DNA from 4 places in the Pseudarthrobacter sp. CC12 genome. Region 3 is predicted to be linked to each of the others. Evidence: riboswitches for the same ligand, from Rfam matches in the RefSeq annotation. Region 3 holds a riboswitch; each other region holds the start of a gene.

Region 1 (7,373 bases), on a different contig from region 3:
GCAGTCTCGCAGGGCACCACCTACCTGGAAACCAAGACCGGCTACGGCCTGGACGTTGAGCACGAGGCCCGGAGCGCGCGTATTGCCTCCACCATTGCGGACCAGGTGACCTACCTTGGGGCACACCTGGTTCCAGCCGGGCAGGACCCGGAGGAATACACAGACCTGGTCTGCGGGCCGATGCTCGCTGCGGTCCGCCCTTATGTCCAGTGGGCCGATGTGTTCTGCGAGGAGGGTGCGTTCAACGCCGAGCAATCCCGCCGTGTGCTCATGGCCTGCCGCGAGGCCGGCCTGGGCCTGAGGGTCCACGGCAACCAGCTCGGCGAGGGCCCCGGCGTACAGCTGGCCGTGGAGCTTGGCGCGGCCAGCGTGGACCACGTGAACTACTTAGCCGCGCAGGACGTGAAAGCCTTGGCGTCGTCCTGGTCCGGCTGGGACCCGGCCGTGGGAACGGGGGAGCGGGGCACCGTTGCCACGTGCCTTCCTGCCTGCGACCTCTCCACCCGCCAGCCGTTGGCTCCCGCCCGCGAACTTCTCGACGCGGGGGTGCAGGTGGCACTGGCGTCCAACTGCAACCCCGGCACGTCGTACACCAGCTCCATGGCTTTTTGCGTGACAACGGCAGTGCTCCAGATGCGCCTGAGCGTGCACGAGGCCGTCCGTGCCGCTACCTACGGCGGTGCGCTGGCGTTGCACAAGGAAGCCGGCCGGGACACCGACGGCGAACGCGCCGTGGGATCCATCGCCGTCGGACACCGGGCCGACCTGCACCTGTTGAATGCGCCATCCGCGACCCATCTCGCTTACCGGCCCGGGATGCCATTGACGTACGCTGTGTGGCGGGCCGGGGTGCGGGAGCGTTAGCAGGACTCCTGCTGTATGATTGTTCCTGATCTTTTCCGTCCGGTTAGAATCAGGAAACGTCATCCCAATGCGGTGGCTGATGTATCGAAAGGCCTGCTTGCATGACGCGCACCGACCGGCTGACAGCGATTCTGGACCTGCTCGCCAGGACCGGCCAGGTGGAGGTCGATGAAATCGTCAGCACCCTCAACGTTTCCCCTGCCACGGCCCGGCGCGACCTGGACAGCCTTGCCAAGCGCCGCCTGCTGACGCGGACGCGCGGCGGCGCCACCACAGGCGCCCTGGCGTATGACCTGCCCGGGCGTTACAACCGCGACGACCATGCCGAAGCAAAGGAACAGATCGCCCAGTGCGCCGCTGCCCTAATCCGGCCCGGCGACGTCATCGGTCTCTGCGGGGGCACCACCAGCACCGCGCTTGCGCAGATCCTGGCCACCCGGGAGGACTTGAATGCGCCCTCCAACCAGCCGACGCTCACCGTCGTAACGAACGCCATCAACATTGCGGGCCAGTTGGCGGTCCGGCCCAACATCAAGGTGATGGTGACAGGCGGCATCCTCAACCCCCGGTCATACGAGCTCGTAGGCCCTTACACCGACATCATCATGCAGAAGGTGGTGCTGGACATTGCCTTCATCGGTGTCAACGGCATCGACCCGGAGGTGGGACCCACCAATACCGGGGAGGGGGAGGCTTCCGTCAATGCCCTGCTGGCGTCCCGTGCCAGGGTGTCCTACGTCCTGGCTGACTCCTCCAAAGTTGGCGTGCGGGCTTTTGCCACGATGGACGGCTACGACTTCACCCGGCTGATCACCGATTCCGGGATCTCTGCGCGGGACAAGGCAGCCTTTGAAGCCAACGGCACGGAAGTGATCGTGGCACCTGCCTGATGACCCCGGGAGGCTGTGGGGAGTTCCGTCAGGCAGGATCCAGAAACTGAAGGCAAGATGGGAACATGCTGGTTCCCTCCCGCCGTCGGCTGCGGCTCGAAGTCTGGATCGTCCTGGGGCTGTCCCTGGGCCAGTCCGCCGTCTACTCCGTGGTGCAGCTGCTGGACAAGATGACCCGCGCCCCGCTGGCCGAGGGCACGTCCACCCTGAACCGATCGCAGAGCACCCGCGAGTACTTCGACTTGACGTACCAGCTGCTCGACATCATCTTTGCGCTGGTTCCTGTGCTGCTGGTTCTCTACTTCCTCACCGACCAGCGCCAAGCTTCCCCCGGCGACGCACGGAACTCCGGTTCAGCATTCCGGAAGCTGGGGTTCAACTTCGCCCGGCCCGGAATGGACCTGCTGCAAGGCCTGGGGCTGGCCGCGCTGATTGGGATACCGTCCTTGGGGCTCTATGCGGCCGGCCGGGCGCTCGGCATCACCACAGCCATCATCCCCAGTGCCCTGGACGCCTACTGGTGGACCGTTCCAGTCCTGGTCCTCTCGGCGATGCGCCACGCGGTGCTCGAGGAAGTCATCGTGGTGGGGTACCTGATGGACCGCTTCGGCAAGTTCGGCTGGAGCACGCCACTGGCCATCGCCGTGAGCTCCGTGCTGCGTGGCAGCTACCACCTTTACCAAGGCTTCGGTCCCTTCATTGGCAACGCTGTGATGGGGGTGGTCTTCGCCTGGCTCTATACGCGCACCAAGCGCGTCATGCCGCTGGTCATCGCCCATGCGCTGCTGGACATCGTGGCATTCGTCGGCTTCAGCCTCTTCGGCAAGGCCGTGGGGCTGGGGTAGCTGTACAGCTATGGCCGCCGCGGTCTGCCGGTACCCGACTGAACGACCGCTGGGCGGTGGTCCGGCCTGCAGTAGCCCTAGTTGCGGGTTCTTGTTGATTCCAAGCATGCCTTCGTGAAGTCTTGCAGCATGGGTGGGGGACTACGACACGGATTGGCCTTGGGGAGTGCCGTCTTGGCGTTGGCCGGATGTTTGCTCATTGGGCGATTGTGGAGCATCCATGAACAGACGTCGGACTGGGTGCTCTGGCCTCGAGAGGTTCCTTCCAAAGTCCAGTTTGCCGGGCGCGAGTACAACTGCGGTCCTTACCCGGAGCCCGCACGGACTGATGTTTCCCTCCTGACGGTCCAAGGCAAAACCGCCGGTGGAGCCGACATCCTCGCCGCGCCCTCCTCCGACGAGGCCCGAGTATTCATCGTCGTGAGAACTGCCGAAAGAAATGTTGGCTGCGGCCTGCTGGGCGGGCCCTAGCTCCTGCCGCGGCCTGCGCGCTGTTTTCCGCCCTCACTTCAGGTGTAACAGCACTGCCAGTCCGCCTGCGGGTCAGCGGGCAGCTCGTAAAACCTTGCATGGAACTCATCCCACAGGGGATCCGCGGGGCGAAGCTCGCCGGGGTCCAGAAGGTCCTCACTTGGTGGTTCTTCGACAGGAGGATCAGACCACGGCGGCATCGATGCGAGGAGCTGCTGCCACTGCCCGTCCTCGACTGGCCCGGTGGCCCCCAATTCAACCCCTGCCACAACGGCACCCCGAACAGCGTGCGCCGGCAGGCTCCCCGGTGGCCAGTGGGTTGGTTCTGAATCCTGGTGTTCGGGGTTGTAGTGGCGTCCGGTGGGTGAGGTCCAGCCCGGTGGGTCCTTGCTCGTGGCCGGGCCGGGGGCCCATTGGCTGTGATGTTTGAGCCGATGGTGCTTACGGCAGAGCTGGGCCAGGTTGCTGACGTTGGTGGCGCCGCCGTGTTCCCACGCTTGGAGGTGGTCTGTTTCGTTGTCGGGGGTCTTGTTGGTGCAGCCGGGGAACGTGCATTGGGCATCGCGCAGCCTGATCCAGCGTTTGATGGCCCCCGTGAGCCGGTAGTTCTTCCTGCCGATCTCCAGGGGCGCCCCGTCCCGCGGGTCGACGAGGACCCGGTAGAAGGAGTCCGCGCCACCGGCGAGGAGTTTGCGGGCCATGGACGCGGGGATCGGGCCGAAGCCGTCCAGCATTGCTGGTTCGTCGGTGAGGCCGAGGAGCGAGAACACGGGCACGGTGACCAGGACGTCGGCCCTCGGCGTGGGGACTTTCCCGATGGCGGTGACTCCTGCGGGTCCCGCGCCACTCTCCCCGCCAAGAGCATTGCCGGCGCCGAGCAGCAGTGATGCGGCGATGTCGGGGCGGAGTTGGGTGAGCGTGCGGGGTTCGTTGGGGCCTTGGAGGCCGCGGGCGGTGGCGGTGGTCCGGTTCCAGATGGCGCACGCGGTATCGCCGGGAAGGTAGAGGGAGATCCAGGCCATGCCGTCCCGGTCCGGGGTGTACTCCATCCGCCGGTTTGCCAAACCTTTTACATGGCGCTTTTGGATTGATTCGGGGTGGTGGCGTTCCCGCCAGCCCCGGATCTTGGCCCGGAACCGGGACGGGACCAGTTCACCGGGCGCGGCACCCCGGGCCGGATCGGGTGCGGCGGGGTCGAAGAAGTGCGCCACCAGCCCGGCAGCCCCGACAGCGTCAAGGCCTTCGGTTTCGTCCGCGACGACGCGGGCGTGCTGCCACGACATGGTTCCGGTGGACAGGGCCTCGAACACCGGCGGTAGGGAACAGACCCGGCGGGACTGCTCCACCAACGCGCCTGCTGCGGCGGAGCCGATGGTGAGGACCCCGGCGATCTCCTCCACCACCGACATCTGCCCGTACGTGCGGTCCTCGATCGAAGCGTCCGGCGGGGTCATCGCCTCCTGGAACCCGGCGGCGTCGGCGGCGTCCTGCGCCGTCACTGCTGCAAGCTGCGCCTCCAAACGGGACGTAAGCTCCAGCCGCTCCAGCCGGATCTCATAGCGCCGCTGCAACACATCCACACCAGCACCAACACCGAAACCAACATCCAAACCGGATGCCAGGGAAGCGTCCTCCCGCTCCAGCGCATCCAGGGCAGCAACAGAGGCACGAACACCCTCCAACATCACCCCAAGACCACCGCCGATTCCCATACCCACAGCATCCAACGGGGGTCTGACAATTACAGATCAAACCGGTGGCGCTGCCTGCGCAGGTGAGCCGGCGCACCGAAGCGGGCCGCCGTCGTCGTACGTTTTCGACGCGAAGGTTGCATGTCGCAGCCCAAATGTGTGGCGCGAAAAAGAGCACGCGTTGCGTAGAAAAAGACGCGACCCTCACTTTGGCGCGGCAGCCGCTTAAATGGATTCGGCCGCCATTGGGTGGTGACGCCGTTGTCACCACCCAATGGCGGCCGAAGTTTGCCCGGGCACAACCCGGGGACCTCCCCGGAGTGGTCCGGGAGGAAGGGGAAGGGTCAGATGGTGACGGCTCCGTTGGCGGTCTCAAAGGTGACCGAGAGGATGCCCGGCGTACCGTGCGGGGCCACCCATTCCACCGCAACGTCCTCGAGCGGCTTCTCCACGGGCTCACCGAGCCACTCGGTGACGCGCGAGGCGGAACCGGCGATGGTCAGGCAGCTCATCTTGAGGTTGCTCTCGTAAGCGTGGGACGGGTGGAGGGAGGGGTCGCCCTCCCACTTGAGCATGTACGGCACCTGGGGATCGGCGATGAGGCCCAGGATGCCAATTTGCTTCCAGACCAGCTCGCGGCCGTCCGGGAACTTGCGGTTGCCGTTCACGGCAGCGCGGCCCAGGCGTTCCTCGAAGGGGGCGAGGTCGTCCACTTCGACGCACCAGCCCATCCAGCCGCCGCCGGCAGCGGAGCGGGCACGCACTGCCTGCCCGAACGGTGCCTTGTCCGACGCCGGGTGGTCAAGGACCTCGACGACTTCGAGGTACTTGTGGCCCGCCAGGGGGATGATCATATTCCGGGTTCCGAAGCGGGGGTGTACGCCACCCTTCACTGCCTCAACGCCGAGGGCAGTTGCAATACGTTCGGTAGTGGCCGCGAGGCCATCGTGTTCACAGGCGTAAGAGACGTGATCCATGCGCATGCGAACATCTTGGCACTTTGTGATCGGGCTCTCAGCTAAGGGTACCCTTACTGGCATTTTGGGCAGCCGCCGTCCCTGTCCAAATGCCCCTGGGCCTGCGCCAAGACCATGTTCGTCACAATGCTGTCCGGGCCGGATTGAAGTTCCTAGACTGGGCCCAGGTCATGAGTGCCAGCGCCAAGCCCCGGCTCGCTGGCCGGCAACCCTCCATCCGCGGTGGGGTGCCCCGGGTGAGGACCAGGCTGTCCGGCAATGGCCGGAGAGCAAGCGCGGCCCGTGGTGCTCCCAGCATGCCGGGCCCATGTCATAGGAGACTGAGATGTCCAACGGATGGTCCTTCGAAACCCGCCAGATCCATGCCGGCCAGGAGCCTGACAGCGCCACCGGAGCCCGCGCCCTTCCCATCTACCAGACCACGTCCTTCGTGTTCCCCAGTGCCGAGAGCGCGGCCAACCGCTTCGCCCTGGCCGAACTTGCACCCATCTACACCCGCATTGGCAATCCCACCCAGGACGCCGTCGAGCAACGTATCGCAAGCCTTGAAGGCGGCCTGGCGGCATTGCTGCTGAGCTCCGGCCAGGCCGCGGAGACGTTCGCGGTGCTGAACATCGCCGAGGCAGGCGACCATATAGTGGCCAGCCCCAGTCTTTACGGCGGAACCTACAACCTGTTCGCCCACACGTTGAAGAAGTTCGGCATCTCGGTGACCTTCGTGGCTGATCCTGACAATCTGGACCAGTGGCGCGGCGCCGTGCAGCCCAATACCAAGCTCTTCTTCGGTGAAGTGGTGTCCAACCCGCGCCAGGACGTCCTGGATATTGAGGGCATCTCCGAAGTGGCCCACCAGGCCGGCGTGCCCCTGATCGTGGACAACACCCTTTCCACCCCATACCTGATCCGCCCATTGGAGTGGGGCGCGGACATCGTCATCCACTCGGCCACCAAATACCTGGGCGGCCACGGCTCGGCCATCGCCGGCGTCATCGTCGATTCCGGCAGGTTCGATTTCGGCAAGGACCCGGAACGTTACCCCGGCTTCAACACCCCGGACCCCACCTATAACGGCCTGGTCTACGCACGCGACCTCGGCGAAGGCGGCGCGCTCGGCGCCAACCTCTCCTACATCCTCAAGGCCCGGGTGCAGTTGCTGCGCGACCTTGGCTCGGCGGTCTCGCCCTTCAACGCGTTCCTGATTTCCCAAGGCCTGGAGACCTTGAGCCTGCGGGTGGAGCGCCACGTTGCGAACGCAACGGAGGTTGCGCGCTGGCTGGAGGCAAGGGACGACGTCGAGTCCGTCGCCTACGCGGGGCTGCCGTCCAGCCCCTGGTACGAGCGTGGCCGCAAGTACGGGCCAAAGGGAACGGGCGCCGTGGTCGCCTTCAACCTGGCCGGCGGCGCGGAAGCCGGCAAGCGCTTCGTCGACGCACTGGAGCTGCACTCCCACGTGGCCAACATCGGCGACGTGCGTTCCCTGGTCATCCACCCGGCGTCGACCACGCACAGCCAGCTTTCGCCGGAGCAGCAGGTTGTGGCCGGCGTTCACCCGGGCCTGGTCCGGCTTTCCGTCGGTTTGGAGCACATCGACGACATCCTGGCTGACCTGGAGGCAGGCTTCCGGGCCGCCAAGGG
Region 2 (7,373 bases), on a different contig from region 3:
GAACGCCTCGCACCTGGCCGCCGACGCCCGCAGGACCACCACCAAGAAGCTGAACAAGGCGGACAAGGCTGTACGCCGCGCCGTCGAACACGCCGCGGGAGCCTAGGCACGAATGACCGCATCAGCTGCCACCCGGGAATCCGGAACACCTGTCCAGTACTGGGCCGCGCCTTTTGCGGCCCGGCCCGTCAATGCAACCGTGACGGTGCCCGGATCGAAGTCCCTGACCAACAGGTACCTGGTCCTGGCCGCCCTGGCGGACGGACCATCGCGCCTTCGGGCTCCCCTGCACTCCAGGGACTCCGCGCTGATGATCGATGCACTGAGGCAGCTCGGCGCCACCATCAGCGAAGTGCCCGGCGACGGCGCCTTTGGTCCTGACCTGGAAGTTGTTCCGATCCCGGCGTCAGCGGCGCCATCCACCACCAGGATCGACTGCGGGCTGGCCGGCACCGTCATGCGGTTCGTCCCACCACTTGCGGCGCTCCGCAGCGGAGCCAGCGTGTTCGACGGTGATCCGCACGCCCGGAAGCGTCCCATGGGAACCATCATCGAAGCCCTCAAAGCTTTGGGCGTCGCGGTTTCCGCCGAGGACGGGAGCACGCCGTCGTCCCTTCCCTTCGTGGTGGAAGGGACCGGCGCGGTCCGGGGCGGCCACCTGGTGATCGATGCCAGCGCGTCGTCGCAGTTCGTCTCCGCCCTCCTGCTGGTGGGAGCAAGGTTCGACGACGGCCTGCACCTTGAGCACGTCGGGAAACCGGTGCCAAGCCTGGACCACATCAACATGACGGTGGCTGTCCTCCGCGGCGCCGGCGTCTCCGTGGACGATTCGGTCCCCAACCACTGGGTGGTGGCCCCGGGACCCATACAAGCCTTCGACCAAAGAATCGAACAGGACCTCTCCAACGCGGGGCCGTTCCTGGCAGCGGCCCTGGCATCGCAGGGCACCGTCCGCATCCCCAACTGGCCCACGGAAACGCAGCAGGTGGGCGACCTCTGGCGCGGCATCCTCACCCGGATGGGAGCCACGGTCACCCTGGAGGACGGACTCCTGACCGTCACCGGCGGCCCCGAAATCAAGGGTGGCGACTTTGCCGACACCAGTGAACTGGCTCCTACGGTCGCGGCACTCTGTGCCCTTGCCACGGGGCCTTCCCGGCTCAGCGGAATCGCCCACCTTCGCGGGCACGAAACTGACCGGCTCGCCGCCCTGGTCACCGAGATCAACCGGCTCGGCGGCGACGCCGAGGAAACCAGCGACGGCCTGGTCATCCGGCCAGCCCCGCTGCACGCCGGCGTCGTCCACAGCTACGCCGACCACCGCATGGCCACTGCCGGGGCAATCCTGGGCCTCTCGGTAAGCGGCGTCCAGGTGGAGGACATCGCCACTACCGCCAAGACCATGCCCGACTTCCCGCAGCTGTGGGCCGGCATGCTGGCCCAGGCTGCTCCCGAGGTACCGCGGCCGGAAGAGCCTGGCAGTGGCGCGGAGCACTGACTCCTGGGACGAATCCGACGTCCGGATCCGCCCCAGCAAGAAAGGTTCCCGTCCCCGCACCAAAGACCGGCCCAGCCATGACGACGCCGTTACCGGGCGGATCATTACGGTTGACCGCGGCCGGTACACGGCAGTGGTGGGCGAGGACTCGGACAACGAGCGCATCGTCATCGCAGCGCGTGCCCGTGAACTCCGCCGGTCACCTGTCGTTGCGGGAGACTTCGTATCGCTCGTGGGGGACGTGTCAGGCGCGCCGGACACGCTGGCCCGCCTGGTGAAAATCCAGGACCGCCACACCCTCCTGCGCCGGAGCGCCGACGATACCGACCCCGTGGAGCGGGCGGTGGTGGCCAACGCGGACCAGCTGGTCATCGTGGTGGCGGCTGCCAACCCGGAACCCCGCACCGGGTTCATCGACCGTGCCCTGGTGGCTGCCTACGACGCCGGGATCGAGCCGATCCTGCTGGTCACCAAGGCCGACGTCAAGGACCCCGCCGAGCTCCTCTCCAATTACACGCACCTGGACTTCCCGGTGATCATCAGCAAGACCGCCGACGCTCAGGCTTCCGGGATCGACGCGCGCTCTGACGACGGCCTCTCCGCCCGGCTGGACAGCACTGCGGTGGCGGCCCTCCGCGCCCACCTCGACGGCAGGGTCACCGTGATGCTGGGGCACTCCGGCGTGGGCAAGTCAACCATGGTGAACGCGCTGACCGGTGCCGAGCGGGCCACCGGCGGCGTCAACGCCGTAACCGGACGTGGCCGCCACACGTCGTCGTCGGCCCTGGCCCTGCGCCTGGCTGACGCGCCGGCCGGAAGCTGGATCATTGACACCCCCGGTATCCGTTCCTTCGGACTGGCCCATGTGGACCCGGACCGGATCCTGCGCTCCTTCCCGGACCTCTCCCCTGGCATCGAAAACTGTGAACGCGGGTGCAAGCACACGGCAAACGCGGTGAACTGCGGCCTCGACGACTGGGTGGCAGGCGGGCACGCAGGTCCCACCGGCCCGGCACGCCTGGCGTCGCTCCGGCGCCTGCTCGGCACGGATCCGCGCATGGAAGCACAGGAAACCAAGGAGCTCGGCAGCGTCAACTGACGCGTTCTCCCGGCAGAAGCGTCCGCAGACGGTAGTTTGTAACCATGATCCAACCCGCTTCGAGCTACAACGATGACCTGCGCCTGGCCCATGTCCTGGCCGACTCCGTGGATGACCAGACCATGAGCCGCTTCAAGGCCCTGGACCTCCACGTTGAGACCAAGCCGGACCTGACGCCCGTCACCGACGCCGACAAGGCAGCAGAGGAAGCCATCCGCGGCCAGCTCTCCCGCTCCCGGCCCCGCGATGCCGTCCTGGGCGAGGAGTTCGGCAGCACCGGGCACGGTTCACGGCGCTGGATCATCGATCCCATTGACGGGACAAAGAACTTTGTCAGGGGCGTCCCGGTCTGGGCCACCCTGATCGCCCTGGTGGACGAAGGCGAACCCGTGGTGGGCGTGGTCAGCGCCCCGGCCCTCGGCAAGCGCTGGTGGGCGGCAAAGGGCATGGGCGCCTACATGGGCAGGTCCCTGGCAGCTGCCACCCGGCTGCGCGTCTCCAACGTGTCCAGCCTCTCCGACGCCTCCCTCTCCTACTCCAGCCTGAGCGGCTGGAAGGAACGCGGCAACCTCGACGATTTCCTCGGGCTGACCGAGGACGTCTGGCGGACCCGGGCATACGGCGATTTCTGGTCGTACTGCATGGTGGCAGAGGGCTCCGTGGACATCGCCTGCGAACCGGAACTCAACCTCTACGACATGGCTGCGCTGGTGCCGATCGTGGTCGAGGCGGGGGGCCGGTTCACCTCCCTCGAGGGCGAGGACGGACCGTTCGGCGGGAACGCGCTGGCCACCAACTCAATCCTGCACTCCGAGGTCCTGCACCGCCTCAACCCTTACCTGGACGATCTGCTGTAACTGCCACGGTTTGCCCGCTTGGACGAATATTGCGACGCCGGACACCTCCAGAAGGAGGTGTCCGGCGTCGTTTATTCGATATTGCGTAATAAAGCCCTTAACAATTGGCCCGGCTTCCAGCCTGGCCGCCCCATGTCCTACGCTTTTATTCAGGTCACGAGTGCCAGCGCAAAACCCCGGTTTGCTGGCCGGCAACCCTCCATTCGCGGCGGGGTGCCCCGGGTGACGACCAGGCCGGTCCGGAGTGGATGCGGCAAGCGCGGATTCCGTACGCCGGAGTCCTGTACACAAGTGAGGTCTCTGTGACAACTGCCACCGTCTCCCCCAAACCCGTCACCGAATCCGCCGTTGCTGCCGAACGCCGTGCCGCCGCCGGCCGCCCGCTCGCTGCAGTCACCGGGGCCGAAATCCAAGCACCACTGATAACCGGCGGCCACGTGCGGTACGCCAACCTTGATTACGGGGCATCGGCCCCTGCACTCTCCGTGGTGTCCGCTTACCTCAACGAGATCCTGCCCTACTACGCCAGCGTCCACCGCGGCGCCGGGTACGCCTCCCAGATCAGCACCTCCGTGTACGAGAACGCACGCAGCATCGTCCGGGACTTCGTGGGCGGCCGGCCGGACGATTCGGTCATCTTCACCCGGAACACCACCGATTCGCTGAACCTCCTGGCGGGCTGCCTGCCCCGGACGGACGGACGGCCCGCCGGTGACGTCCTCTACCTGGACATCGAACACCACGCCAACCTCCTGCCGTGGCAGGGCGTCCCGCACCGCAGCATCGTTGCCGCGGACACCATCGCCGGCACCCTTGACGCGGTCCGCGCCGAACTCGAACAGGGCGGCGTCAGCCTCCTGGCCGTCACCGGCGCCTCCAACGTCACCGGCGAGATCCTCCCCATCCGGGCCCTGGCCGCGCTGGCCCACCAGCACGGCGCCCGGATCGTGGTGGACGCGGCCCAGCTCGCGCCGCACCGCCGGGTGGACATCAGCGCGGACGACGTCGACTACCTCGCCTTTTCCGGCCACAAGCTGTACGCGCCGTTCGGCGCAGGCGTCCTGGTAGGCCAGCCTGACTGGCTGGATTCCGGCGTCCCGCACCTCGCCGGCGGCGGGGCGGTCAAGGAAGCACGGCTCGACGGCGTCAGCTGGGCCACCGGGCCGGCCCGCCACGAAGGAGGCTCGCCGAACGTCCTCGGCGCCGCCACCCTGGCACGCGCCACGCAGGTCATCGCCGAACTCGACCAGGACAGGTGGCATGCGCACGAGTCCGCGATCCGCTCCTTCCTGGTGGAGGGCCTCCAGGGCATCGACGGCGTCACCGTCCACCAGATCTTCAAGGACACCAATCCGGAAACGGACACCATCGGCGTGGTCAACTTCTCCGTCGAGGGCTACGACGCAGGGCTGGTGGCCGCCTACCTTTCCGCAGAGCACGGCGTGGGCCTGCGGGACGGACGCTTCTGCGCCCATCCCCTGCTGAAGCGCCTGGGCCTGCCGTCCGGCTCCCTCCGGGCGAGTTTCGGCGTGGGCTCGCGGCTGGAGGATGCTGAACGCCTCCTTGCCGGTATCCGGGCTTTGCGCAGCAACGGACTCGGGTGGGACTACGTGGTGGACGCAGGCCGCTGGGTGCCCGCCAACGACTTCCGCACCTACCCGCACTGGGCACCCAATACCCCCGGGACGGCCGGCGCGGCCCCCTGCCTCGACGACTAGCGGGGTAACGGCGGCTGCCTGCCGGCACCGGCCATGCGGTAAATTCGAAGGACATCCGCAGGCAGGACCGGAAGGAGGCCACGCGTGGTTCGGGGTGGCCCCAGGCTTGATCACGGCCGGCGCACGGAGCTCGGGCAGAGCTTCCAGGACGGCGGCCGCCACTACCAGCGCGTCCGCCCCGGCTATCCGGCGGAATCCGCACGGTGGCTGGTGCCTGCCGGGGCCCGTGACGCCCTGGACGTCGGGGCGGGTACCGGTAAATTCACCGCCTTGCTGCTGGCCATGGGACTGGATGTCACCGCCGTCGATCCTTCTGCGGACATGCTTGCCCAGCTGAAGACCCACTGCCCGGCCGCCACGGCTGCGGCGGGGACGGCCGAGGCCACAGGCCTTCGGGATGCGGCCTTCGACGTGGTCACCGTTGCCCAGGCGTGGCACTGGTGCGATCCCCTCGCTGCGAGCACCGAACTGGCTCGCGTCCTGCGCCCGCACGGAACCCTGGGCCTGGTCTGGAACCAGCTGGACACCTCTGTCCCCTGGGTGCACCGGCTCTCCCGGATCATGCACGCCGGCGACGTCTACCGGCCCGGCCACAAGCCCGTCGTCGGGCCCGAATTCCACGGGCTTGAGGGGCATGTGACGCACTGGCAGGACCGGGTGACCACCAGTGACCTGATGGAGCTCACCAAATCGCGCAGCTACTACCTGCGGGCCGGTGAGGCGACGCGGGCGAAGGTCCTTGCCAACCTCGACTGGTACCTGCACGAACACCTGGCCCATGCTCCGGGGCAGGAACTCGACCTCCCCTACCTGACGCTGGCCTGGCGCGCCGCCAAGGCCTGACCCGGGGCCGCCCCTGCCGGACCGGCCAAACCGGTAGGCTTGGACCTGTGAAGACCAGCGCGCCCTCCTCCTCGATCGAGGACTACGTCAAGGTCATCTATTCATTCACGGAATGGCAGGACAAGCCCATCACGTCCTCCCAGCTGGCACAGCGGCTGGGCGTGGCGAATTCCTCGGTGTCGGAGATGGTCCGCAAGCTGAAGGACCAGGGGCTGGTGGACCACAAGCCCTACAGCGCAGTCACCCTGACCGAGTCCGGCCTGCGCCTGGCCCTGTCAATGGTCCGGCGCCACCGGCTCATCGAGACCTACCTCGTCCAGCGTCTTGGCTACAGCTGGGACGAGGTCCACGATGAAGCCGAACAGCTGGAGCACGCGGTCTCGGATACGTTCATCGAACGCGTCGCAGCCAAACTCGGAAACCCGGAACGGGACCCGCACGGCGATCCCATTCCCACCGCGGACGGCCAGGTGCTGATGCCCAGCGCCCATCTCCTCGCCGGGCTGGACCAGGGGCACAGCGGAAAAATCACCCGTATCAGCGATGACAATCCTGAGCTCCTGCGGTATCTCGCCGCCCAGGACATCGATCTCGACGCCGAGGTTGAGGTACTGGGTCGGCGCCCGTTCGGCGGTGCACTGATGGTGCGCATCGCCGGCCCCGGCGGCACCCGCGACTTCGACCTTGCGGATGAGATCGCCTCGGCGTTGTGGGTCTCCACCGAAACGCCCCACCCCGGCTGCATCCTGGGAAGCTGAATCACCGGCGCACCGCCGATTTGGCCGCCTCCCGTATCGTGGAACGTGATGATCAGCAGACGCGACGCAGCAATAACCCTGGATGTTCCCCTTGAGATGGCGCAGCGCCATGGCCTGCCGAAGTGGATGTCTGAGGCCGAGCTCCGCAGCATCCTGGACAATCCCCCGCCCTGGCTGGTGCAGTCACGGGCCAACCGCACCGGCAAACGGCCCGTCTGGGTGCACCTTGAGTGCGCCGTGTGCGGGTACGAGGAGGCTGCCCGGCCCAAGAAGTGGTGGCCGGACTTCACCTACGTGGTGTGCGGGCACCACGCGCCGTCCGAGGTTCCCCCCGTGCGTCCCGGGTGCGTGCGCAGCGAGTACGACGGCGTGGGGACGCGTTTCGTAGGCATCGCTGACGTGGAAGCCCCCCAGGTCAGCCCCTAGCCTTTCGTATGTGCCTGCCCATGGTGCCGGCCCGCCGTCGGCCGTTATCCAGCTCCGTTGGCCGTCATTTCCTCCGGAACCGCCGTCAGGTGGCGTTCTGCGCCATCGCGCAGCACGGCAAGGTTGAGCGGCTGGCCGATGGCATCGGCGAACAGCAGGCGCTGCAGGCTTTCG
Region 3 (7,373 bases):
GGACTGCTGGTCCAGGCCATCAGGCGGGCGTCGAGGCTCGCCGTGACCATGGAAGCGCGTGGGTTCGGCGGGGGCCGGCGGACGTGGGCCAGGGAATCCACCTTCAGCCCGCTGGACTCCTGGGTGGTTGCCGGCGGTGTGCTGGTGGCCGGACTGGCCCTGGTGGCGGCCGTCTCTGCCGGCACGTGGAACATGGTCTGGCTGGGCAGCTGACTCCCGCTGGAAGCTCTGCATGCTTTCCTATCGCATCGGGTGGGTAGCATGGGGATGGTGGCCTTCACCTGCTCCTCGAAAGAGGCTTGATAACTCATTTATGATATATTCGCGGTATGACCCAGAAAACCGCTGAACACGTTGCCGCCATGCTGAGGGACGCCCGGAGCGAGAAAGGGTGGACCCAGGGCCAGCTGGCCGCCGAACTCGGCACCAGCCAAAGTGCCGTGGCGCGGATGGAACAGGGCAAGCAGAACCTGAGCCTGAAAATGATCCAGCGGCTGGAAAACATCTTTGACCGCAGCATCGTGAACGTGGCCAAGCCCCGGATGACGCACCTGCGGGTGGAGGGCGGCCGCACCCTGTCCGGCGCCGTTGACGTCAACAGCAGCAAGAACGCCGGCGTGGCACTGCTGTGCGCCAGCCTGATCAACCGCGGCACCACCGTGCTGCGCCGCCTGGCCCGGATCGAGGAAGTCAACCGCATCGTCGAGGTGCTGACCAGCATCGGCGTCGAGTGCACCTGGCTCAATGACACGGACCTCCGCCTGCGCCGCCCCGCCGTCCTGGATCTGGACGCCATGGACGTGGACGCGGCACGCCGCACCCGCAGCGTCATCATGCTGCTGGGCCCCCTGCTGGATGAGTCCCGGGAGTACCGGCTGCCCTACGCCGGCGGCTGCGACCTGGGCACCCGGACCGTGGAGCCCCACATGCAGGCACTGCGCGAGTTCGACCTGTCAGTGGAGGCCACGGCAGGGTTCTACACCGTGCAGGCACCGCCCGCGGATAGCCGGGACCGCTCTTTCGTCCTCACCGAACGGGGGGACACCGTTACCGAGAATGCGATCATGGCGGCGGCCCACCGGCCCGGAACAACCGTGATCCGCAACGCCAGCCCCAACTACATGGTGCAGGACCTCTGCTTTTACCTGCAGATGCTCGGGGTGGCCATAGAGGGCGTGGGAACCACCACCCTGCGGATCACCGGCAGGCCCGTGATCGACGCCGATATCGAGTATTTCCCGTCCGAGGACCCCATCGAGGCCATGAGCCTGATTACGGCGGGCATCGTCACCAACTCCGAGGTCACGGTCCGCCGGGTCCCCATCGAGTTCATGGAAATCGAACTGGCCACGCTGGGCCAGATGGGCCAGAAGCTCGAAATTTCCGGCGAATACATGGCCCGCAACGGCCGCACCCGGCTGGTGGACGTCACCACCAAGCCCTCCGAGCTGCGTGCCCCCGAGGACAAGATCCACCCCATGCCGTTCCCCGGGCTGAACATCGACAACCTGCCCTTCTTCGCCGTCATTGCAGCTAACGCCCATGGCCAGACCATGATCCACGACTGGGTTTACGAGAACCGGGCCATCTACCTGACGGAGCTGAACCGGCTCGGCGCACAGGTACAGCTGCTGGACCCGCACCGGATCTACGTCAACGGCCCCACGAAGTGGCGCGCCGCCGAGGTGGGCTGCCCGCCGGCACTCCGCCCGGCCGCCTGCCTGCTGCTGGCCATGCTGGCCGCGCGGGGCGTGTCCGAGCTGCGGAACATCTATGTGATCGAGCGGGGCTACGAGGACCTGGCGGAGCGTCTGAACACCATCGGCGCCAAGGTGGAGTACTTCCAGGACTAGGCATTCATCCTTCGTCATGAAGGGCGGCGCCCCTGTGAATGCCCGGCGGGCGCGGCAGAATATTCGTATGCGTACATTCGGCGTCGAGGAAGAACTCCTGATTGTTGATCCGGAGTCCGGGGAGCCGCTTGCCCTGGCCGACGCGCTCCTCGCTGGCCGGCGCGTGGCAGCCGATGATGCGCCGGTGGAGCTGGAAAGCCGCCATGCCGGCAACCAGGCGGATTACGACGACGAGATGGGCTTGAGTGCCGAGCTCAAGCTTGAGCAGATCGAGACACAGACCCGGCCGTGCACCGACTACGGAAGCCTGCTGGAACAGATCCGGGCCGGCCGGGCGCTGGCGGACCAGGCTGCCCAAAAGCACGGGGCCCGGGTTGCGGCGCTCGCCACCTCTCCCGTGGCCTCGCCCAGCCACACCACGCCGGACCCGCGCTATGCCAGGATGCTGGAACGCTTTGGCCTCACCGCCCAGGAGCAGCTGACCTGCGGTTTCCACGTCCACACCTTCATTGAATCGCCGGAGGAAGGCGTGGCGGTCCTGGACCGAATCCGCGACAAGCTGGCGGTGCTCACGGCACTGAGCGCCAACTCGCCATTTTGGAATGGCGTCCCCACCGGCTTCGAAAGCTACCGGACCCAGGCCTGGAACCGCTGGCCCACTGCGGGCCCGGCAGGTATTTACGGGACGTATCCCGCGTACCGCCGCGTGGTGACCCGGCTGCTGGACAGCGGCGTCATGCTCGATGAGGGCATGCTGTATTTCGACGCCCGTCTCTCCCGGAACCATCCGACGGTGGAAGTGCGGGTGGCGGACGTGTGCCTCCGTGCCGGGGACGCAGCCCTCATCGCGGTGCTGGTACGGGCATTGGTGGAATCCGCGGGCCGGGAATGGCGCGAGGACGTGGATCCCGCGCCCGTACCCACAGTCCTGCTGCGGATGGCGTCCTGGCAGGCCAGCAGCGCCGGGCTTAGCGGCGAACTCCTGGACTTCGGCAACTTCAGGCCCGCACCGGCCGCGGACGTGGTCCGTTCCCTGGTGGACTACCTGGCCCCCGTCCTGGCCGAACAGGGGGAGCTGGCCCTGGCCAGGCAGGGGGTGGAGGACATCATTTCCCGCGGAACCGGGGCCGCTGAACAGCGCCGTGCCCGCGACAAGGCCCTGGCGGGGCAGCCGCCTGAGGACATGGGGTTCGGTGCCGTGGTGCGGCAGGCCGTCCACCTGACGATGCGCGACACGCTGGACCTGTCAGACATGGCGGACACGCCCGAGCTGCTGCGCGTGCGGCAGGCCTGACCTGCCGCTTGGTTTGCCGGTCCGCGGCATGCATATTCCTTTTCGACGCGCACACTCCTTTGCGCACGCCACATTCCGTGCGCGCCAGGGAATCTGCGCGTCGAAAACGGGGAGGCGCGTCGAAAACGCTAGATCTGCTTCAGCGCCTGCTCGAGGTCACGGAGGAGGTCCTCCGGGTCCTCGAGCCCTACCGAGAGCCGCACCACGCCGTCGCTGAGCCCAATGGCGGCCCGCCCCTCCGGGCCCATGGCGCGGTGGGTGGTGGTGGCCGGGTGCGTGATCAGGGACTTGGCATCACCGAGGTTGTTGGAAATATCGATGATCCGCAGCCCGTCCAGGAGGGCGAATGCCGCTTCCTTGCCGGAACGCCCGCCGGTCGGGGCCAGTTCGAAGGTCAGGACCGTTCCGCCGGCACTCATCTGCTTGGCGGCCAGCCCGTACTGCGGGTGCGACTTCAGGAGCGGATACTTCACCCAGCCCACCGCCGGCTGTTCCTCCAGCCATTCAGCCAGCCGCAGCGCGGTGGCGGACGAGTGGTTGACGCGCAGGCCCATGGTTTCCAGGCCCTTGGTCAGGACCCAGGCGTTGAAGGCGGACAGTGCGGGGCCGGTATGGCGCATCAGCTGCTTGACGGGTCCGTCGATGAATTCCTTGGTGCCCAGGATGGCACCGCCCATCACCCTGCCCTGCCCATCGATGTGCTTGGTACCCGAGTAGACGATGACGTCGGCGCCGAGGTCCCCGCAGCGCTGCAGCAGGGGAGTGGCAAAGACGTTGTCAGCCACCACGGTGGCGCCGGCCGCATGCGCCAGCTCACTGACGGCGGCGATGTCGACGATTTCCTGCATGGGGTTGGACGGGGACTCGAAGAAGACGGCGGTGGTGGGCTTGGACAGGGCTTCGCGCCACTGGTCCAGGTCCGGACCGTCCACGAAGACCGTTTCCACACCCCAGCGCGGGAGGATCTCGTTCAGGATCACAAAGCACGAACCGAACAGCGAACGGGCAGCCACCACGCGGTCGCCGGCAGCCAGCAGGGCACCCAGCGCGGTGAACACGGCAGACATGCCCGACGCCGTCGCAAAGCAGGCTTCGGTGCCTTCCAGCAGCCTGAGCCGTTCCTGGAAGGTGGCAACGGACGGGTTGCCGTAGCGGGAGTAGACAAAGCGCTCGTCCTCGCCGGTGAAGGCGCGTTCAGCTGCCGCAGCGGATTCGTAGACGAAGCCGGAGTTCAGGAAGATGGCCTCGGACGTTTCCTGGAAGTTGGAGCGGTCCAGGCCGCCGCGGACTGCCTGCGTATCGGGGTTCCAGCCGGGGGCGTCTGGGTTGAAGGTCACTTAGTTCTTTCCGAGGTTGGTGGGGAGGCCGCGGTTCTTCCAGCCGTTGACGGTGCGTTCGCCGTAGCGGTCCGGCTCGCCTTCGAAGCCCTCCAGCACGTTGTAGGCGGTAAAACCGGCCTGGGTGGCGGCAGTTGCAGCCGCGATGGACCGCTGGCCGGAGCGGCAGAGGAAGAGCAGTTCCGCCTGGGGATCCTCCGGCGCCTGCGCCTGGAGGTCCTTGACGAAGTCGGGATTGGGGATGCCGCCGGGGAAGGTCCACTGGATGAACAGGGGATCGTTGTCCGTGGCCTTGGTGTCCGGGATGCCGATGTGGGCCCATTCGCCCTCGGTGCGGACGTCCACCAGGATGGCGCCCTTCTCCAGCTTGGCCCAGGCTTCCTGGGGCGTCAGGTCTCCGGCGTAGCTCATGCGTGGCCCTCGCCGTCGAAATCGCCTTCAAGGCCGGCGTCGAGCTGGTCCACCGCGGTGGCGACGGCGGCATCGGCTGAGGCGATCGCGGCCGGAAGGACGATTGCCTGCGCCACGATGACGCTGGTGCCGTTGAAAGTAGCTGCCGGGCTGCCGTGCAGCACGTAGCCGTCGGCGAGTGCGGCGGAGATCCGCTCGCAGAATTCACGGGTGTCCGCGCCGGTTATCAGGCGGTAGGACAGTCTTTCGTCAAGGGCGGGTGCGTCGGACACGACGGATCTCCTTCTCTCACGCTTGCAGCTCGAATCGGTCGATATGCCGAGTATTCACCTGAGGCACCCCGCCGCGAAAGGGAGGGTTGCCGACCGGCAAGTCAGGGCTTGGCGCCGGTACTCATTACTCCCCAAAAACGTAACACCTGCCGCGCCAAGCCGCATCGCCGACGTCGTCATGTTCCGTCATTGAGCTGCCCGCCATGCGGCACGTAGCCTGCTGCGGACCGATAAGGTTCATACCGGGGGGCGCCGCCCCGTATCCAGAGCAATGAGCACCGGGGGTCCTTGTCAGCATGCGGGCACACGTATCGCACCACCGCGCCGCCATCCGGCGTAACCGTCCGCGTTCCGCCGCGGCCTGCCTGGCCGCGGTTCTCATCGCCCTCCTGGCAGTGGTGGCCCCGGCAGCCCCGGCGCGGGCGGCCGGACCCGCGCCGGACAGGGGCAAACCCTGGCTGGGGGCGGTCCTCGAATGGGGTGAGGATACCGCCGCGGGCTTCAGCGACCGGCTGGGCGCAACCCCGGCGCTCTACGGCCATGACATCACCATGCCGTACCGCGAATCCGAGCGGAATGACATCGGGGGCTTCCTGCAACAGACCGCAGCGAAGGGCGCCCACGCCATGCTCACGGTCAAGCCGTCCGTGCCGCTGGACCAGCTCGGCGCCGCGGAGGCGCAAGCGTTCGCAGCACAGGTGCGCGACCTGACCGCGGGATTCAAGGGCCAACTGCTGGTCCGCTTTGCCCCCGACATGAACGCCAGCTGGGTGGCCTGGGGCCAGCAGCCGGCTGCGTACCGGCAGGCTTTCCAAGCGGTGTCGGCAGCCTTCAGGAAGGACGACGGCGGCCGGGCCACCATGGTGTGGGCGCCCTACCTGGGGAAGGACTACCCCTTCGACCGGAACAGGAATGCGCCACAGCCGGGAAGCGACGGGTTTTCCCTCCTGGATACAAATGGGGACGGAACCTGGAACGGGAGCGACAGCGCCTATGCCCCGTATTACCCGGGCGACGACGCGGTGGACTGGGTGGGGTTGGCCGCCTACCATGACGACACTGCCGGCGCGGCCGCCGTCAACTCCCTGCCGCACGCCGGCGAACTCGAAGACATGCTGACGGCCTCCGGCAACGAAAACTTCTACGGCACCTACGCCGAAGGACACAAAAAGCCCTTCCTGCTCCAGACCTCGGCCTTCTACAGCCCTGCATCCGGCGGGGCGCCCGAGGCGGACATCAAAACGCGCTGGTGGGACCAGGTGGTGGCAACTGCCACCTCTCCGCATTTCGCCGGAACGGCCGCCGTGGTGTGGGACGAACGGACCAGCACGCGGGACACCGGCGTAGCAAGCATCAGCTGGCTGCTCACGGGAAGCCCGGACATCGCCAAAACTGCCTTGGACCGGTTGAAGGCATCGCCCATGGTCACCGGGCCTGTCACAGATGTGGCGTCCGCAGGCACCTACGTGCGGGCTAATACGCTCTCTGGCGCGGCCCCGTGGACCGTTGCTGCCGCCATGGCCATCCTCCTGGTGGCCCTGTGGCAGGTCCCGCGCCGGATCAACGCTGCCACGGCCTGGAGTTACCAGGATCCTTCTGCCAGGGATTCGCGGGTGGACCTGCTGCGCGGGATGGCCATTGTCTTCGTGGTGGTCAACCACCTGGGCATGGCCTCGCTGTTCCAGCTGCTCACCCAGGAGGCGGTGGGCTTCGTATCAGGCGCTGAGTTGTTTGTCCTGTTCTCCGGCCTGGTGGTGGGCATGGTGTACGGGCCCAAAGCGAAGGAGGATTTCGGCCGGGTGGTGGACCTGACGTCCCGCCGTGCCGGGAAGCTCTATGTCACTGCCCTGGCCGTGCTGGTCGGCGTCTTCCTGCTGTCGCTGCTCCCGTTCTTCCACACCGAGGCCCTGACCACGTTCGTGGACCAGGGAACGGGCGGCGCCGGACACAGCGGCGCGGGCCGGACCTACGACCTGTACGCGGGCATGTCGTCGCTGTTCCAGTTCCCCGTACCGCCCCAGGTGCTTCCGGCCATCGTGCTGCTGCAGTTCGGGCCCTGGCAGTTCAACGTCATGGGCCTTTACGTGGTGCTCCTGCTGGCCAGCCCCCTGATCCTTGCGGCACTCAACCGCGGCAAGGCCATCTGGGTGTTGCTGGCGTCCCTGGCCGTGTATGCGGTCGGGGCCGTAACCAGGTTCAGGCTCCT
Region 4 (7,373 bases), on a different contig from region 3:
CCTCCGGGCCGGCGGCGGCAAGTTCCCCATCGGAAGCCACCCTGGGAGCACGGTAGCCGTAGCTGGCGGCCGACGGCTCGCTCACCGAACTGTTCCAAGGCGACAAATCCGCCAGCAGCTGCTCCACGGGGCTGTTCCCGGGAGGTGCTGAGCTGGCGGCTACCCCGCCAACTCCCAGCCCCATGCCGGCCACCAGCACCAGCCCCAGCGTGGTGGGGCGGTGCCTGCGACGGCGGCGGCGCGCCAGCTCATCGGCGGGCGGTCCATCGTCCTGGTCAGCTTCGCGTTCTCCAGGCTGCCTGCCTGCGGCATCGAGTGCGCCGGCAGGTACGGGGGCCTCCCCCCGGGCCGGCCCGCCAGCCGTGAGCAGTGCAGCGAGCTCCCCGGTGGGCTCGGGCGTGGGAATGGACGCGAGGGCACCCAGCGAATGGAGGGCGCCGCGAAGGTCCGCGTCCTGTTCGAAGCCGACATCCAGCAGCATGTCATCGACGAGGGCGGCAAGGTTATCCGGGGCAGGCGTCATGGCGCGAGGTACTCCTTCACTGCGGCAAGTTCCCGGAGTTTCAGCAATGCGCGCCGCTGAAGCTGCTTGACCGAACCAGCGCTCTTTTCCATGGTCTCCGCCGTCTGTTCCACCGTGAGGCCACCCACCAGGCGCAGCGACAGGACGTCCCGCTGGTCCCGGGGCAGCCCGTCCAACATCCTGAGGACTTCCCGGGGTGCGATGCGCTGCAGTGCTTCCTTCTCCGCCGACATGTCCTCGCGCCGGTCCAGCTCGGGCTCGAAGGGCAGCTTGGCCGGAGTACGGCTCTGGCGGCGGTGGTCATCCACCATCCGGGCGTGGGCAACAGCGAAGATGAAGGTCCGCAGCCCGGACTCCCCTCCGCGCACGGTACCGAGCCGTGGCAACACGGACAGGAACACTTCCTGCATGGCGGCCTCCGGATCCTCGACTCCCCGGGCCGTGAGATAGCCCAGAACCTGTGATGCATACGCCTTATAGACCAGGCTGAAGGCAGCGGTCCCGGACTCTGGCCGGTCCGGAGCCTCGTCTGTCTGTGCATCGGTCACTGACGTGGTGCTTTCCGTCAAGAAGGGCGGTGGCAAGGCAAGCGTTCGGTACATCCGGAACGCTGCGCCTAGTCTACCCTCCAGTAACCGCGCAGCCAGAAGCGCCACGGCCCGCGGCCAGCGACGGGCGCAGCCTGGCAGCCACCCTTGCGGAAAGACAAAAGAGCCGGTCTGGAACGTGATGGGGGACAGGTTCCAGACCGGCGCTTCATAGAGGTAATCGCTCCGGCCGCCCGGAGGGTTACGCCTTCTTCAAAAAAAGTTGGAAATCATTTTCAGCGGGTAGCTGTCCTGGTCCACCGCGGCACAATGGCGTGCCGGCGGGGTGCCCCTGCCAGCACGAAGGCGTGCGCCAGGGCGGGCGTGCGCTCCTCGCTGCACACAGGTACGACGGCGGCGGGCAGCTCCACCGGGATGGCGGCAGCAGCTGCAGCGGGTACAGGTGCGGAACGGGAGACGGCCCCCGCGGGACAGAGATCGGTGACCAGGCCGGTTCCGGCACATTCGCGAACCGCGGCTATCCCGGCCACCACGGCGGCTTTGTCCTCGAACGGGCCCGAGACGGCGATCACGGCCCCGTCCGGAGCCAGGAGCCGGAACCTGAAGAACGAATCAGCGTCGATGAATGCTTCAAATTTTCCGGCCATGACGATCCTTCCTTGGGCACCAGGTGGTACAGACGAGTCTGGCGGCGGCACCGGAAGCCTCACAAGACCGTGCGCGTTAAGCCTGTGTAAATTCGCTTTCCGGCTGCCAAAAAGAAGCGGCAGGCCACCTGCGAAGGTGGCCTGCCGCCGTCGTAGTCCCCGCCCGCTCCCCAGCCCCGCAAATGCGACCAGGGAACCCCGCGGGCGTGGGCCCACAAAATCTAGTCCTTGATGAGGTCGTTCACCACGATGGTCTGGTCCCGGTCCGGGCCAACGCCGATGGCGGAGAACCGGGTTCCGGAAAGCTTTTCCAGGGCCAGCACGTAGTTGCGCGCGTTCTCCGGAAGGTCTGCCAGCGTCCGGGCTCCGGTGATGTCCTCGGTCCAGCCGTCGAAGTACTCGAAGATGGGCTTCGCGTGGTGGAACTCGGTCTGCGTCATGGGCATTTCGTCGTGCCGGACACCGTCCACGTCGTAGGCGACACATACCGGAATCTGCTCGATGCCGGTGAGCACGTCCAGCTTGGTGACGAAGTAGTCAGTGAAGCCGTTTACGCGGGAGGCGTGCCGCGCCAGGACCGCATCGTACCAACCACAGCGGCGCGGGCGTCCGGTGTTGACGCCGAATTCGCCGCCGGTCTTCTGCAGGTACATGCCCATCTCATCGAAGAGTTCGGTGGGGAATGGGCCGGCACCAACGCGGGTGGTGTAGGCCTTGATGATGCCGATGGAGCGGGAGATCCGGGTAGGGCCGATGCCGGAGCCCACGGAGGCGCCGCCGGCGGTGGGGTTGGAGGAGGTCACGAACGGGTAGGTGCCGTGGTCCACGTCCAGGAAGGTTGCCTGGCCGCCCTCCATCAGGACTACCTTGCCCTCATCGAGCGCGGAGTTCAGGACCAGGGTGCTGTCGATGACCAGCGGGCGGAGCCGCTCGGCGAAGGACAGGAAGTACTCCACGATCTCGTCCACCACCACACTGCGGCGGTTGTAGACCTTGACCAGGAGTTCGTTCTTCTGCCGCAGCGAGCCTTCCACCTTCTGGCGGAGGATCGATTCGTCAAAGACATCCTGGACGCGGATGCCCAGCCGGGCAACCTTGTCCATGTAGGCAGGGCCGATGCCGCGGCCGGTGGTGCCAATGGCCCGGCTGCCCAGGAAGCGTTCGGTTACCTTGTCCAGCACCTGGTGGTACGGCGCCACCAGGTGGGCGTTGGCGGAGACCCGCAGCTTTGAGGTGTCGGCGCCACGCGCCTGGAGTCCGTCGATTTCCTGGAAGAGGGCCTCCAGGTTCACCACGCAGCCGTTGCCGATGATGGGAACGGCGTTGGGGCTGAGAATGCCGGCCGGCAGAAGCTTGAGTTCGTACTTTTCACCGCCTACGACGACGGTGTGCCCGGCGTTGTTGCCGCCGTTGGGCTTGACGACGTAGTCAACACGGCCGCCCAGCAGGTCGGTGGCCTTGCCTTTTCCTTCGTCGCCCCACTGGGCTCCTACGATCACAATTGCTGGCATGGGATCCTCCCCCATTCGTTCGGGCTGCCCGGGCCCGGCCACCAGGTGGCAGGCCGATGCAGCGCCGTTCATGAGAATGCCCCGAACAGACCGGCCTTCGCACAGCCGCAGCACGGCGCAGCGAAGCAAGAGTTCCGGGGCTCTTACCACCCAAGTTTAGCCGATAGGGCACTTCGTCCACTGTTGTGGCCCGCCGCGGCCGTTTCTGCCAAAAGGCCGCGGCGGGCGGTGCCGCCTATTCGTCCTCAGCCTCCCCGGCGGGGCGGGACGTCTGTTCGGCGAGTGTGTTCCAGAAGGAGGTGTCGGCGTCGGCAATGGACCCGTCCGCGATGGCTGCGGCCGTGGAGCTCAGCGTGGTGACAGTCTGCTTGATCAGGTAGCCGTTGCTGCGCTGCCCGAGAGCATAGCCGTCCAGGTAGTGGTCCGACATGCCGCGCATCTCGAAGAGCAGGGTGGCGATGCCGTACTCCACGGAGATGCCGTTTCGGCTGATGGTTTCGGCGCTGCCACCCTGGTACTTGCCCAGGTGTCCCCAGCCGGTGGAGTCGACGTTGTTGAAGACCACGGCGCCAAGCTGCTTTGATTTTTCGACGACGGCGGGGTCGGCGTTGGGGGTGGTGGGGTACAGGATGGAGCCGGATACCAGCTTGCCGTCACGCTCGGCCCGGGTGCCCTGGTGGTGCAGGTCGATCATGTAGTCGATCCGGTACTTGCGCATGACGTTGTTGTGCAGCGCCTGGGTCTCCGGCTGGACCTTGGCCACATGGTCGCGGTTCAGGTCCACGCCCTCGGCGTTGTAGCGGGTGAGGTTGCGGTCCCCCTTGGCAAGGTAGTTTTCCAGGGAGAAGTTCACGTCCCCCATGGCCCCGTCCGCATTGAGCATGGGCACCACCAGGATGTTCACGCCTTTGAGGATGTCCGCGGATTTACCGGTCCCCAGGTGCTTGATGAACTCCATGGCGCCCTCGGTGGTGAGCTGCTCGTTGCCGTGCTGCTGGGTCAGGTACAGAATCGTGGGCTTGGCGGGGTCCGAAATGTACTTGACCAGGTGGATGTCGCGCCCCTTGACCGTTTGCCCGATGACCTCCAGCTCCATTGCCGGCTGGCGGGCGTCCTGGTCCTTCAGGAATGAGACCATCTGTTCGTACGTGGCGAGCTTGGAGGTGGTGATCTGGCCGTTGCCGTCGTAATTGGGGCCTTCGCCCACAGCGTGTGCCAGCGGGGCGGGTCCTGCGACGACGGCCAGCGCCAGGGCTCCGGAGGCGGCGAGGGTCCTGAAATTTGCCAGGGATTTATTCACAGTGCGTTACCTCTTTCGAGTGCATCGGGGCGCCACCGGCCAGCTCCGTTGCGGCGGTGGCATGTGACCTCAGCCAACCAAGCTTAACGAAACCTGTCAACAGGCTGGACAAAGTCTGTAAGTATGCTGCTGGCCGCCGGGCAAGGGCAGGGAAGCAGCCGGGCAGCGGGCCGCGACATAAAGCCGCACGGACTTGCCCCAAGGTGGGTCTCTCGATTTAGTGAGAGTGAACCATCCGGAGCGGCCGAGAGACCTGGCTCGATGACGCCGCAGCAACCACGGTCCAGCAGGATTCCTGCCGGACCGAAGGTGCTACTGCCAGGACCGATGGAAAGGAAGATTCCAGCATGCCCCTGAACACCGACCACATCCGCGTCACCCACGCCGGATCGTTGCCCCGCACCCCGGAACTCATCGCGGCCAATGCCGCCAAGGAAACCGACGGCGTCACCCCTGAATTCCTGGACCTCCTGGAAACCTCCGTGGTGGACGTGGTCCGGCGCCAGAAGGACCTCGGGATCGACATTCCCAACGACGGCGAATACGGGCACACGATGGCCAACTCCGTGGACTATGGCGCCTGGTGGAACTACTCCTTCGCACGGCTGGGCGGCCTGGAGCCAACCAATGTGGACCGCTGGGCCGATGCCCAGGTGCACCGCTCCTCCCCCGGCAACATTGTCCTGACCTCCTTCCCCGACAGGCGCGACCGGCAGGCGTTCAACGAGGCCTACAACGACCCGTCCTCGGGCATCCTGTCCCACCGCAAGAGCGTGACCCAGCCCAAGATCGCCGGACCCCTGACCTACACGGGCCAGGACCTGGTGGCATCGGACATCAAGAACCTGAAAACCGGCCTCGCCGCCGCCGGGTTGTCGGACGGCTTCGTGGCATCCCTCTCTCCCGGCTCGTGCGCCCGCGTGGCCAACGAGTACTACAAGTCCGATGAGGAACTTGTCTACGCCTGTGCCGATGCCATGCGGGAGGAATACAAGGCCATCGTCGACGCCGGCCTCACCGTGCAGCTCGACGATCCGTCCCTGGCCGAGAGCTGGGACCAGATCAATCCCGAGCCCAGCCTGGAGGACTACCTGAAGTTCATCCAGCTGCGCGTCGAGGCCACCAACTGGGCCCTCCGGGACCTGCCCCAGGAACAGATCCGGCTGCATGTCTGCTGGGGTTCCTGGCACGGCCCGCACACCACGGACATCCCTTTCGCCGACATCATCGGCTCGGTGCTGCAGGTCAACGCGGGCGCATACTCCTTCGAGGCAGCCAACGTCCGCCACGAACACGAATGGCGTGTATGGGAGGACACCAAGCTCCCCGAGGGCAAGGTCATCATCCCGGGCGTCGTGTCGCATGCCACCAACGTGGTGGAACACCCCGACCTGGTGGCTGACCGCATTGTCCGCTTTGCCGACGTCGTGGGCCGCGAAAATGTCATTGCCTCCACCGACTGCGGCCTGGGCGGCAGGGTGCACCCACAGATCGCCTTCGCCAAGCTGGAGGCCCTCGGCGAGGGTGCTCGCCGCGCCACCAACCGCCTCTGGTAGTCCGTCGTACCGCTGCGCCGGCTGTGCCTTCCATCACCGGAAGGGGCGGCCGGCGTTTCGTTTCCCCGGGCTTGGTAAACTGGCAGAGGCCGACCAGGAATCGGCCCACCCCAACTAACCGCCGTTGATGATCCGCGCCGCCGCGCGCCCATTTTCACCGGTGGAAGCAATATCAATCCCCGCAGGAGAACCAGCACTTCATGACAGCCCTGGCCCCAGAAACATTCCACGAACAGCTCATGAGCCGCCGCTACGAACCCAGCGTTGCCGCCGTCAATGAACTGTGTGATTCCCTGCAGGAGGCCAAGCCCGGAACCGTGGTGCCCTATGTGGACCCGATGCACGACGTTGAGGAATGCCGCATCATCAGCCTGTTCTCTAACATCGGCGAGGCGGACCCGTCCGGCTTCATCACTGCCGGGGACCAGGACGCCGCGACCCGAATGCTGGGGCTCCAGTGGAAGCTGGGGCTGCGCCCCGAGTTCGTGATGCCGTGGAACGTCCACCCCTGGCACATCCCCGGCGAAGTCAACGGCAAGTTCACTCCGGACCAGATCCAGGCCGGCCTGAAGCCGCTGCTGAAGTTCCTCGCCCTGGTCCCCCGCGCCTCCGTGATCGTGGCGCACGGCACTGAAGCCAACCGCCTGGCCAACCTCCTGCTGAAGACGGAGGTGCCCCTGCTCTGGCGCCGCGGCCTGAAGACCTACAAGGTCCGGTCGCTGAGCGGCCGCGCCTTCGCCGGTTCCCCGGCGCGCCAGGAGGAATACCTCGAGGACATGCGCGCGGCCTACGCCGATGCCATGGCCCGCACAGGCATCGCCAAGCCATAAACGAACGAACGACGACGGGTGGTTACCTTTCCAGGAAAGGTAACCACCCGTCGTCGCGCTTTAATCCAAGCTTGCTACTTCGCCTCGATGGCTGCCTTCGCTGTGGGGTCCGAGTCGTTGAGGAACTTTTCGATCCGCTCCGGCTCGTCGGCCTCGCCGATGGCGGAGGACGCCCGGCCCAGGGAGTAGAGGGCACGCAGGAATCCACGGTTCGGCTCGTGCTCCCAAGGGATGGGGCCTACGCCGCGCCACCCGTTGCGGCGAAGCGCGTCCAGTCCGCGGTGGTAGCCCACCCGGGCGTAGGCGTAGGAGTCGATGGTGCGCCCCTCGGCCCACGCTTCCTCGGCCAGGATCGCCCACAACAGTGAGGACGTGGGGTGCCTTTCCACCAGGTCCAGGGCCTCGTGCCCGGCCTCCAGCTGCCCGTTCACCTCGGTTTCGGCAGGCAGGAGCGTGGG

The links. A riboswitch is a leader RNA that binds a small molecule or an ion and turns the genes downstream of it on or off. The one in region 3 is predicted to bind S-adenosylmethionine.
Region 1: it holds a riboswitch for S-adenosylmethionine, as region 3 does, so the genes downstream of both, PV772_RS05280 (bifunctional o-acetylhomoserine/o-acetylserine sulfhydrylase) here and PV772_RS00140 (DUF1737 domain-containing protein) in region 3, are expected to answer to the same signal.
Region 2: it holds a riboswitch for S-adenosylmethionine, as region 3 does, so the genes downstream of both, PV772_RS19915 (aminotransferase class V-fold PLP-dependent enzyme) here and PV772_RS00140 (DUF1737 domain-containing protein) in region 3, are expected to answer to the same signal.
Region 4: it holds a riboswitch for S-adenosylmethionine, as region 3 does, so the genes downstream of both, PV772_RS07130 (cobalamin-independent methionine synthase II family protein) here and PV772_RS00140 (DUF1737 domain-containing protein) in region 3, are expected to answer to the same signal.

What each region holds. Positions count from the first base shown of each region.
Region 1 is NZ_JARDJH010000004.1:174,513-181,885, reverse strand. Features, by position in the region: gene hutI (imidazolonepropionase) at 1-864, shown strand, start outside; gene PV772_RS05300 (DeoR/GlpR family DNA-binding transcription regulator) at 966-1,754, shown strand; gene PV772_RS05295 (CPBP family intramembrane glutamic endopeptidase) at 1,820-2,599, shown strand; gene PV772_RS05290 (DUF222 domain-containing protein) at 3,109-4,782, opposite strand; gene PV772_RS05285 (VOC family protein) at 5,106-5,744, opposite strand; SAM riboswitch class IV at 5,905-6,020, shown strand; gene PV772_RS05280 (bifunctional o-acetylhomoserine/o-acetylserine sulfhydrylase) at 6,064-7,373, shown strand, end outside.
Region 2 is NZ_JARDJH010000041.1:10,578-17,950, reverse strand. Features, by position in the region: gene PV772_RS19935 (DoxX family protein) at 1-106, shown strand, start outside; gene aroA (3-phosphoshikimate 1-carboxyvinyltransferase) at 113-1,498, shown strand; gene rsgA (ribosome small subunit-dependent GTPase A) at 1,482-2,597, shown strand; gene hisN (histidinol-phosphatase) at 2,642-3,454, shown strand; SAM riboswitch class IV at 3,607-3,720, shown strand; gene PV772_RS19915 (aminotransferase class V-fold PLP-dependent enzyme) at 3,757-5,172, shown strand; gene PV772_RS19910 (class I SAM-dependent methyltransferase) at 5,257-6,015, shown strand; gene PV772_RS19905 (metal-dependent transcriptional regulator) at 6,063-6,773, shown strand; gene PV772_RS19900 (hypothetical protein) at 6,822-7,199, shown strand; gene PV772_RS19895 (trypsin-like peptidase domain-containing protein) at 7,244-7,373, opposite strand, start outside.
Region 3 is NZ_JARDJH010000001.1:24,689-32,061, forward strand. Features, by position in the region: gene PV772_RS00115 (energy-coupling factor transporter transmembrane component T) at 1-213, shown strand, start outside; gene PV772_RS00120 (UDP-N-acetylglucosamine 1-carboxyvinyltransferase) at 330-1,853, shown strand; gene PV772_RS00125 (glutamate--cysteine ligase) at 1,921-3,147, shown strand; gene PV772_RS00130 (O-succinylhomoserine sulfhydrylase) at 3,276-4,484, opposite strand; gene PV772_RS00135 (rhodanese-like domain-containing protein) at 4,485-4,895, opposite strand; gene PV772_RS00140 (DUF1737 domain-containing protein) at 4,892-5,167, opposite strand; SAM riboswitch class IV at 5,181-5,296, opposite strand; gene opgC (OpgC domain-containing protein) at 5,464-7,373, shown strand, end outside.
Region 4 is NZ_JARDJH010000006.1:93,286-100,658, forward strand. Features, by position in the region: gene PV772_RS07105 (hypothetical protein) at 1-523, opposite strand, end outside; gene PV772_RS07110 (sigma-70 family RNA polymerase sigma factor) at 520-1,071, opposite strand; gene PV772_RS07115 (DUF1508 domain-containing protein) at 1,347-1,718, opposite strand; gene PV772_RS07120 (adenylosuccinate synthase) at 1,940-3,229, opposite strand; gene PV772_RS07125 (M14 family zinc carboxypeptidase) at 3,465-4,529, opposite strand; SAM riboswitch class I at 4,758-4,863, shown strand; gene PV772_RS07130 (cobalamin-independent methionine synthase II family protein) at 4,877-6,085, shown strand; gene PV772_RS07135 (uracil-DNA glycosylase) at 6,286-6,915, shown strand; gene PV772_RS07140 (DUF3151 domain-containing protein) at 6,990-7,373, opposite strand, start outside.